Regions from separate parts of the Patulibacter sp. NPDC049589 genome, predicted to be linked through region 2. Evidence: riboswitches for the same ligand, from Rfam matches in the RefSeq annotation. Region 2 holds a riboswitch; the other holds the start of a gene.
What was found. A riboswitch is a leader RNA that binds a small molecule or an ion and turns the genes downstream of it on or off. The one in region 2 is predicted to bind cyclic di-AMP.

Region 1 (4,397 bases), on a different contig from region 2:
TCTGCGGTCAGGCCGAGCAGGCCGGCGAGGTCCCCGTACGGCATCCGCCGCCGCAGCACGAGCTGCAGGACGGCCTGCTGGTCCGGGTGGAGCTCCTGCAAGCGGGACATCGGCGGTGAGCCTATACGGGCCCAGGTTACGGTGAGGTAAGAGCTGTGACGGGCGTCCGGAGGCCGCTCCGCCCGCGCGCTCTAGGATCGGACGCGATGGAGTTCGAGCCCGTGGTGCCCCTGGAGAAGACCCTCGACGGCCTGATCGGCCTGCAGGTCGGTGAGCACGGCGAGGACTGGGCCGAGGCCTCGCTGCCCGTCGGCGACCACGTCCGCCAGCCGATGGGTCTCGTCCACGGTGGCGTCTACGCCGCGATCGCCGAGTCGCTGACCTCGATGGCCACCGCCCGGGCCGTGGTCCCGGACGGGTTCTCCGCCCAGGGCCTGTCGAACACGACGAACTTCCTGCGCCCCTGCTTCGAGGGCACGGTCCACGCCCGCGCGGAGCGGCTGCACAAGGGCCGGACCACCTGGGTCTGGGACGTCCGCATGACGGACGACCAGGGGCGCGTGTGTGCGATCACGCGCATGGTGATCGCCGTTCGCCCCGTCGGCTGACCGCCGGCCGGGACGTTCGTCCCGGTCCGGCGCGGCGCGCTGGGCGGCGCGGTAGCCTCCGCTCGTCCGCGTCGGCGGGTGGCGAATCTCGATGGCGCCTCGGCGTTCGTCTGGCGTGCCGCTACTCTATGGAGAGGTGCCCACGGACACCGGACCGCCATGGACCTCCGAGACCCCGACCACTTCGCGAGCGCCTACGCCGAGCACGCGCCCGCCGCGGCCAACGCGGCGGCGTCGATCCTCGCGCCTGCGGGTCGCCGGTCGGACGTCGAGGACGTGGTCCACGACGTCTTCGTCCGCCTCTGGCGCGACCCCCGGCGCTTCGACCCCGCGCGTGGTCCGCTCGGGGCGTACGTCCGGATGGTCGCCCGTTCGCGGGCGCTGGACCTGCTGCGCTCCGGCCAGGCCGCCGGCCGCGCGACCGAGCGCCTCGCGGCCGCGCCGCCCCCGCTGCCCGCGGACGTCGTGGTCAGCGAGGCCGAGCGCAACGAGGCCCGCGCCGCGCTCATGCGCGCGATGTCGGCCCTGCCGGTGCCGCAGCGCGAGGCGATCGCGCTCGCCTGCTGGGGCGACCTCACCGCCAACCAGATCGCCGACCGCTCCGGGCTGCCGCTCGGCACGGTCAAGGGCCGCCTGCGCCTCGGTCTCGCGCGCATGCGGGCGGAGCTCGAGGGCTCCGAGATGGCCGCGGCGACGGTCATGACGATGATCTCGACGCTGCTCTGAGGAGCCGGTTGCCGGCGGGGGCGGGCCCGGCGGGCGACGCGGCCGGCGCGGCGCCCGGTGGTCGTCGGGCGACGGCGGTTCGCGGCCGGAGCACGCGGCGTCTCGAGGCCAGGGCACGTGATCTTCCGGGCCGTGCGATCGTGGCGCGCATACGCCATGTTGGCGCGTGTACGCCGTTCTGGCGGGTGTGCGCGATCGCACGGGGCGGGCCGCTGACGAGCCCTTAGGGTTCACGACACCTTCACCGACGCCGAGTCGGGACGTGCCCGCACGTTCCGAACGGGGGACCCACCGCCGCAGCGCTCTCCCCTCGAGAGCCGCGGCACGGGGCGAATCGGACGCTGAGTCGTCCGTAGCGTCCTCCGGCCGTCCCGCACCCATGTGCGGCACGACCGGGGGCTGCGAGCCCGTCAGCTAACTCCGTAGGCGTCTTCCCGAAGAGGAGACCCAACCGTGAATCGTGACGTCGTCGTCACGCCGACCCGGGCCGCGTTCGCGGCCGGGGCGGCGCTGGCCCTGACCGCAGCCGTCCCCGCCATGGCCTCTGCGCCGTCCGGGACCCCGGCACCCGCCTCCGGCGCGGCACCCGCCGCCTCGCTGGCCACCCCCGTCGCCGCCACCGCGGCGGCTCCGGTCGCACCCACCGCAGCACCCGCGACGGCACCCGCCGCCGCGAAGCGCCCCACCCCAGCCATCCGCGCCACCACCGAGCGCGGCGCCGGCCTCATCGGTCGGCGCGCCGTCTACGCCGGCCGCGTCCGGCACCACTCGCCCGGCCAGCACGTCCGGCTCGAGCTCCACAAGGGCTCGAAGTGGCGCGCCGTGGACCGCGACGCCGTCGGCCGCGACGGCCGCTTCCGCGTCAGCACGAAGATCGCCGCGATGGGCGACCGCTCCGCCCGCCTGCGGATCGTCTCCAACTCGCACGGCAAGGGCGACATCGAGCGCGTCGACCGGATCCACGGGTTCCGCTCGACCTACGCGTCGTACTACGGGCCCGGCCTGTACGGCAGCGCCCTGGCCTGCGGCGGCCACCTGAGCCCCGGCACCATCGGCGTCGCCCACAAGACGCTGCCGTGCGGCACGAAGCTGACGTTCCGCCTCGGCTCTCGCCAGGTCAGCGCGCGCGTCGTCGACCGCGGCCCGTACATCGCCGGCCGCGAGTTCGACCTCACCGCCGCGACGAAGGCCCGCCTCGGCTTCGGCTCCACCGGCACGGTGATGGTCGACCGCTAGACGGTCGATTCCACGGAGCCCGTGGATGTGGGATGCGTTCCGGGCGGTGTCCTGGCGTCGCACGGTGCCGCGGCCGGACCTCGACGTCTGACTGCGGTGCCGGGTGGCGTCCGGTGCCGTCGGGGACGTGCAACACGCGGCGAGATCGTGGGCCCCACCGTCGAGGCCGAATCCCCGCGGACCGCACCCGCGACGGCGCTAGGGTCCGGGTCATGAGCATCCCCCGGCTCCTCGTCTCCGTCGCGGTCATCGTCAGCGTCGGCGCTGCTGCGGCACCCGCCATGGCGAACTTCAGCGGCGCCGCGCCGGACCCGACGGGCGACGCGACCGATCCGCGATCCGGCCGCGACCTGGAGGCGGCCGCCTTCGGATACGACCGGAAGACCGGCACGGTCCGCGTGGCGATCCAGCTCGCGACCCGGCCGGACAAGACCGACGACGGCGTCGGCGTCCACGTGTTCCTCGCCCATCGCTCCGCGACCGGCTGCGACAAGACCCCTGGCGTCTCCGTCGTCGGCGAGACGCAGGCGCCGGGCGGCATGGCGTGGGGGCTGCAGACCGGGCCGTCGAGCGATCCGCTCGCGGCCGTCGGCTCGGCCGACAACTTCGACACCTTCGACGCCGTCCAGCGCTTCGAGCTCCGGGACCCGGCACTGAAGAACCGGGCCTTCGACTGCGCCGTGGCGACGACGACCGAGCTCGGCAACCCCGCGAACGTCCTCGACACCGTCGGTCCGATCGTGCTGAAGGCACTCCCCGAGCTCCGGCTCGGGGTCTCGGGGGTGCCGACGTCGGTCGTGCGCGACCGGACCCGTCGCATCACGGTGAAGGTGACCAACCCCGGCGACGCCCCTGCGACGGGCGTGAAGGTCCGCATCGGCCGGGCGGCGGGACTCGATGCCCCGGCGGCGACGTCACTGGGCACGATCGCCGCCGGCAGGACCGTGACGAAGCGGATCTCGATCCGGCTGACCCGGCGCGCGAGGTCGACGGTCCCCCTGAAGCTCTCGGCGGCCACCGGTGACCTGCGGATCGAACGCCGGTACTCGATCACCCCGAGGAGCAGGGCCAAGCGGGGCGGGAGCGGAGGGGGCGACGGCAACCGCGGACCGCAGCAGCTCTGCAACCAGTTCTCCCCGGACCTCAGCGGGCAGTCCGGAGGCTCGCTGATCCTCGTGCCCTGCTGAGCGCCTGCCGGGCGTCGACACCCGCCCACCCGGGTGCGTCCCGCCGCAGGCGGGCGTACCCTGGGATCGTGGGCACGGAGGGAACACCTGTTCGGTGCATCGGGCACCTGGACTGCGACGCGTTCTTCGCCTCCGTCGAGCTGCTGCGGCGCCCCGAGCTGCGCGGCAAGCCGGTGATCGTGGCCCACGACGGGCCGCGGTCGGTCGTCACGACCGCGACCTACGAGGCGCGGAAGTTCGGCGTCGGGTCGGCCATGCCGCTGGCGACGGCGAAGAACCGCTGCCCCCAGGCGATCATCGTCCCGCCGGACCACGACGCCTACCGCGAGGCGTCCGCCCGGGTGATGGGCATCGTGCGCGACGAGGTCGAGATCGTCGAGCAGGTCAGCGTCGACGAGGCGTACATGGACCTCAGCGCGATGGCGATGCCCAAGAGCGCCATGCGCCGGCTGCAGGCCCGGATCGTCAAGGAGACCGAGCTGCACGTGTCCATCGGCATCGGCCCGAACAAGCTCGTCGCCAAGCTCGCGTCCGATGCGGAGAAACCCCGCGGCTTCTGCGTGCTGGACCGGCGCGATGCCTGGCGGCGCTGGGCCGGCGAGTCCCCGGGGCTCCTCGGAGGCATCGGCCCGAAGACCGC
Region 2 (4,397 bases):
CGAAGAAGCCCACCCGATAGGCCCGCAGCGATCTCCCACGATCCGTAGGACTTGGGGTGCCATACTCGTCCGATGACCGACGGCGCCATTCAGGGCGAGCTGCAAGAGCAGATCATGATCGTCCTGTGGCACAACGGCGAAGGGACCGTCGAGCACGTCCGCGCCGGACTACCGGCCCGGCACCGCAGCGCCTACAGCACGGTGCAGACCGTGCTCAACCGTCTCGTCGATCGTGGTCTCCTCTCGCGGGAGCGGCGCGGCAAGACGTTCATCTACACCGCGAAGGTGACCGAAGGGCAGTACCTGTCGCGCTCCATCGAGCGCACCCTCGCAGGAGCGTCGCTCGAGGCCCGGCAGGCCGCGCTGGCGCAGCTGATCGGCACCATCGACACCGACGAGCTCTCCGCTCTGCAGGAGCAGGCCCGCCAGGCCACCGCCGCACGTGAGGCCCGCAGGCGGTGATCATTCTCCTGGCACTCCTGGTCGTCGTCGCGGTGCTGCTGCCGCACGTCGTGCCGCTGCGACGCGTGGCGCCGGCGACCGCCGCCACGCTCTGGGGCGTCGCGCTGGGCCTGCGGGCGCTGACCAGCGTCTTCGTCGCGCTCTACCTCGTCCTCTTCCTGCCGGCGACCGCGCTCTTTGACGCGATGACCCACTGGTGCTGGCACACGATCATCCCGATCGCCACCACCCACCTCGGCGTGGCCGGCCACCGCGTCGGCGACGCCGTGGCGATCTTCCCGATCTTCCTGCTGGCAGCGTCGGCGATCTCGCTGACCTTCGGGCTCGTCCGCGCCGCCCGGTCGATCCGACGACTGATCACCCGCGACGCCGTCGGACGCGGACCGGCCGACAGCGTGATCGTCGGCGGCCCCGACGTGTTCGTCGCGGCCGCCGGGTTCAGCAATCCGCGACTCGTGGTGTCCGCCGGCGCCCTGACGCAGCTGGACGACGAGGAGCTCGCCGCCGGAATCGATCACGAGCACGGCCACATCCGCAGGCGCCACCGCTTCGTCGTCCTCTACGCCGAGGCGTGCCGCGCATTGGCGCGTTTCATTCCGGGAACGAAGCATGCGGTTTCGCAGCTGCGCTTCCATCTCGAACGTGACGCCGACGCTTGGGCGCTCGCCCGCCAGCACGACCGCTTCGCCCTCGCGAGCGCGATCTGCAAAGCGACGATCTCGCAGAACCCGGCCGTCGCGCCGCTGGGTGGAGGCCGCGACGTCCGCGACCGCGTCGACGAACTGCTCAGCGGCCACCGGACACCCGGAGCGCTGCGCCGCAGCGCCCTGAACACCACCGCAGCACTGGGCGTCGTCCTGCTGCTCGGTCTGACGGCCTCGGTGCCCAGTGTCATCGCCGCCGGCCAGCAGCAGGCAAACGGCGCGCCCGTCCCGCACGCCTGCGACGGCTGACCACCGGGCGGCCGCGCGGAGCGCCTCAGCTGCGGCTCAGGCGATCGCGGCCGCCAAGTCGTTGCAGGCCTGCTCGCACGCCCGGCACGATGCCGCGCAGATGCGGCAGTGTGCGTGCATCTGGGCGTGGCGCTCGCACTCGTCGCCGCAGGCGCGGCAGGCTGCCGCGCACGCCTGCAGGATCGCCACGGAGACGTTCGCGTCGTACGCCGTCTGGCGACCGGCGACCCGCCCGGCCGCCGTGCACACGTCGGCGCAGTCCTGATTGAGCCGGATGCACTTGGCCAACTCGGCGGCCATCTCCTCGCCGAGGCACGCATCGGCGCATGCGGTGCACGTCTGCGCGCACTCCAAGCACGCATCGACGCAGCGAGCGATCGCCGCGCCGTCGACGGCGAAGGCCTGCGGGTGGGTTTCGAGCATCTGCTGGGCGTTGGACATAAGGGCTCCTGTCATGGGGAGGGGTGGAGACGGCGCTCGTCCCGGCGTTCAGACCGGTTCCGCGCCTCGCCGCCGTGCTACCCGGATGGGCTAGCGCCATGAGCCTGAATCGATGGACTGTCGGACTTCCACGCGGTGTCGCAGCGGGGCGGCGAGCTGGCGCAAGGCTCGGTGGATGCGCCCATCCATCGACGACCGAGGGCCGTTTACTCCTACGAATCGTCGGAGGCTGATGCGCGGGGCGTCCTGGGGTGTTATCTTGCGGACGCCGAGTCGCTCGAACGGTTTCGAGCGAACGGGGGACCCAAGTGGTTTTGGGGCTAATCCACGCGTTTGTGGAGGCGCTGTCTTTCTGCGCCAGCCCGTCAGCTAACCCCGTAGGCCATCGAAAGAGAGCGCCTGTGAAGCAGTTCACCCGCGGCATCGTCTTGGCCGCCAGCATCACCCTCGGGGCCCTGCCGGCCAGCGCCATGGCGCAGAGCCCCAGCGGCGGAACGCCGGCTGCACCGCCGGCCGCTACCGCAGCGCCCGCCCCGGCGCCTCCTGCGTCACCGGACCCGGACCTCACGGTCAAGACGGTAAAGCTCACGCGCTCACAGACCAAGAGCGTGCAACGCCGCGTCAAGGTCCGCCCGGACGGCGCGCTCGGAACGGGAACCCGCACCGCCCTGAAGCGGTACCAGCGCACCAAGCAGCTCGTTCCCACCGGCCGCCCGAACCTGCAGACCCTTCATGCGATGGAGCTCAAGTTCGCTGCCGCGATCGAGGCGAAGCTCCGATCTGATGCTGCACCACAGACGGCTGCTCCCGGGCCCGCCGCCGCGCAGGCCGTCCAGGCCGCGATGAGCCAGGCCGGCACCCCGTACGAGTACGGCGGCGACGGCCCCGGCGGCTTTGATTGCTCCGGCCTGACGATGTGGGCCTACGCCCAGGCGGGCGTGACGCTGCCGCACTACAGCTTCGACCAGTTCACCATGGGCGAGCCCGTCGAGCGCGACGCGATCCAGCCGGGAGACCTCGTCTTCTTCGACACCGCCGGCCCCGGGGCCTCCGACGTCGGAATCGCCACGGGCCCGACCACCGTCGTCTCCGCCACCAGCAGCCGCGGTGTCCTCGAGCACGAGACCTTCGACGACTACTGGGGCAGCCACTACGTCGGCGCTCGCCGCCTCGCCCCCGCAGGCTGAGCGACCAGCACCCACCCCACCCGCCGGGGCTCCACAGGGCCCCAGGCGCCGGGGGGATGACGACGTCCACGCAGCCCGTCCGCAGACGGGCAACCGGAACGAATCAGGAGAAGACCGAGATGGCACCGACGACCGGCACGAAGACGACAACCACGGAGTTGTGGCGCATCGGGATCCCCGACGAGTCCTACGCCTTCCGGGCCCCTCGACCCGGGCACCGCGACCTCGGCGAGCTCGAGTTCTGGGAGCGCTCCACCGTCCGCTCCCGCCTGCGCCGCGAGACCGCAGCCGCACGCAAGGTCGGGGTCAAGCAGGGCGCGCGATCAAAGCTCGCGATGGCACTCGTCGGCGTGACGCTCGCCGTTCCCGCCACCGAGGCCGTCACCGCCGGCACCGCGCAGGCCGCACCCGTCACCGACTCCGTCCTCAAACGCGGCGACAGCGGCTCCCGCGTCGCCGCCCTGCAGCGCGCCCTGGGCATCACCGCCGACGGCGAGTTCGGCACCCAGACCCACAAAGCCGTCCGCGCCTTCCAACGCTCAAACGGTCTGGCGATCGACGGCGTCGTCGGAGCGCAGACCGCCGCGAAGCTCGGACTAGGGAGCGCCGCGAAGAAGGCATCGGCGACCACCAAGGCCAGCTCCCGGGCGAGCACCAGTGACGCCGCTGACCCCGGCCTCTCCACGGCGACCGTCCGTGCGATCCAGGGCAAGCTCGGGATCGCTGTCGACGGCGAGTGGGGCCCCCAGACACGCAGCGCCGTTCGCGACTACCAGCGCGAGCACGGGCTGCAGGTCGACGGCGTCCCCGGCCCCGCGACCCTGAGCAGCCTCGGCATCCGCGCCTCGCCCGGCACCCCCGACAACGACAGCGCGCCCAGCGCCGCATCGTCCACCGCGAGCAGCTCCAGCAACGGGGGCGGCGGAGCGATCTCCGCAGCGCGCTCCAAGACCGGCGCGCCGTACTCCTACGGAGCGACCGGGCCGTCCTCCTTCGACTGCTCCGGCCTGGTCCAGTGGGCGTTCAAGCAAGCCGGAGTGTCGCTGCCGCGCACGAGCTTCGCGCAGTACGGCGAAGGCAGCACGGTGTCGAAGGGCAACATCCGCGCCGGCGACCTCGTCTTCTTCAACACCGCCGGACCCGGCGCCTCGGACGTCGGGATCGCCACCGGCCCGACGACCGTGATCTCCGCAACCAGCAGCCGTGGAGTCATGGAGCACCCCATCTTCGACAGCTATTGGGGCTCTCACTTCGTCGGTGCGAAGCGGATTTAGCGCCACGGCACCCCAAGTCCTACAACGTGTCGGGGATGCGGTAGCGTTCGCCTATGCCGATTCGCCACCTCACCGCCCGC

Region 1: linked by a shared signal. The riboswitch ahead of AB0L40_RS22850 (septal ring lytic transglycosylase RlpA family protein) and the one ahead of AB0L40_RS05140 (NlpC/P60 family protein) in region 2 are both predicted to bind cyclic di-AMP.

The regions. Positions count from the first base shown of each region.
Region 1 covers NZ_JBFAPC010000166.1:7,677-12,073, reverse strand. Annotated here, with positions in the region: partial or broken gene AB0L40_RS22865 (hypothetical protein) at 1-110, opposite strand, end outside; gene AB0L40_RS22860 (PaaI family thioesterase) at 207-608, shown strand; gene AB0L40_RS22855 (sigma-70 family RNA polymerase sigma factor) at 768-1,334, shown strand; cyclic di-AMP (ydaO/yuaA leader) riboswitch at 1,573-1,778, shown strand; gene AB0L40_RS22850 (septal ring lytic transglycosylase RlpA family protein) at 1,788-2,570, shown strand; gene AB0L40_RS22845 (hypothetical protein) at 2,783-3,757, shown strand; gene dinB (DNA polymerase IV) at 3,826-4,397, shown strand, end outside.
Region 2 covers NZ_JBFAPC010000017.1:15,736-20,132, forward strand. Annotated here, with positions in the region: gene AB0L40_RS05120 (methyltransferase domain-containing protein) at 1-20, shown strand, start outside; gene AB0L40_RS05125 (BlaI/MecI/CopY family transcriptional regulator) at 73-462, shown strand; gene AB0L40_RS05130 (M56 family metallopeptidase) at 459-1,415, shown strand; gene AB0L40_RS05135 (four-helix bundle copper-binding protein) at 1,452-1,856, opposite strand; cyclic di-AMP (ydaO/yuaA leader) riboswitch at 2,113-2,255, shown strand; gene AB0L40_RS05140 (NlpC/P60 family protein) at 2,258-3,043, shown strand; gene AB0L40_RS05145 (peptidoglycan-binding protein) at 3,163-4,317, shown strand; gene AB0L40_RS05150 (L,D-transpeptidase) at 4,371-4,397, shown strand, end outside.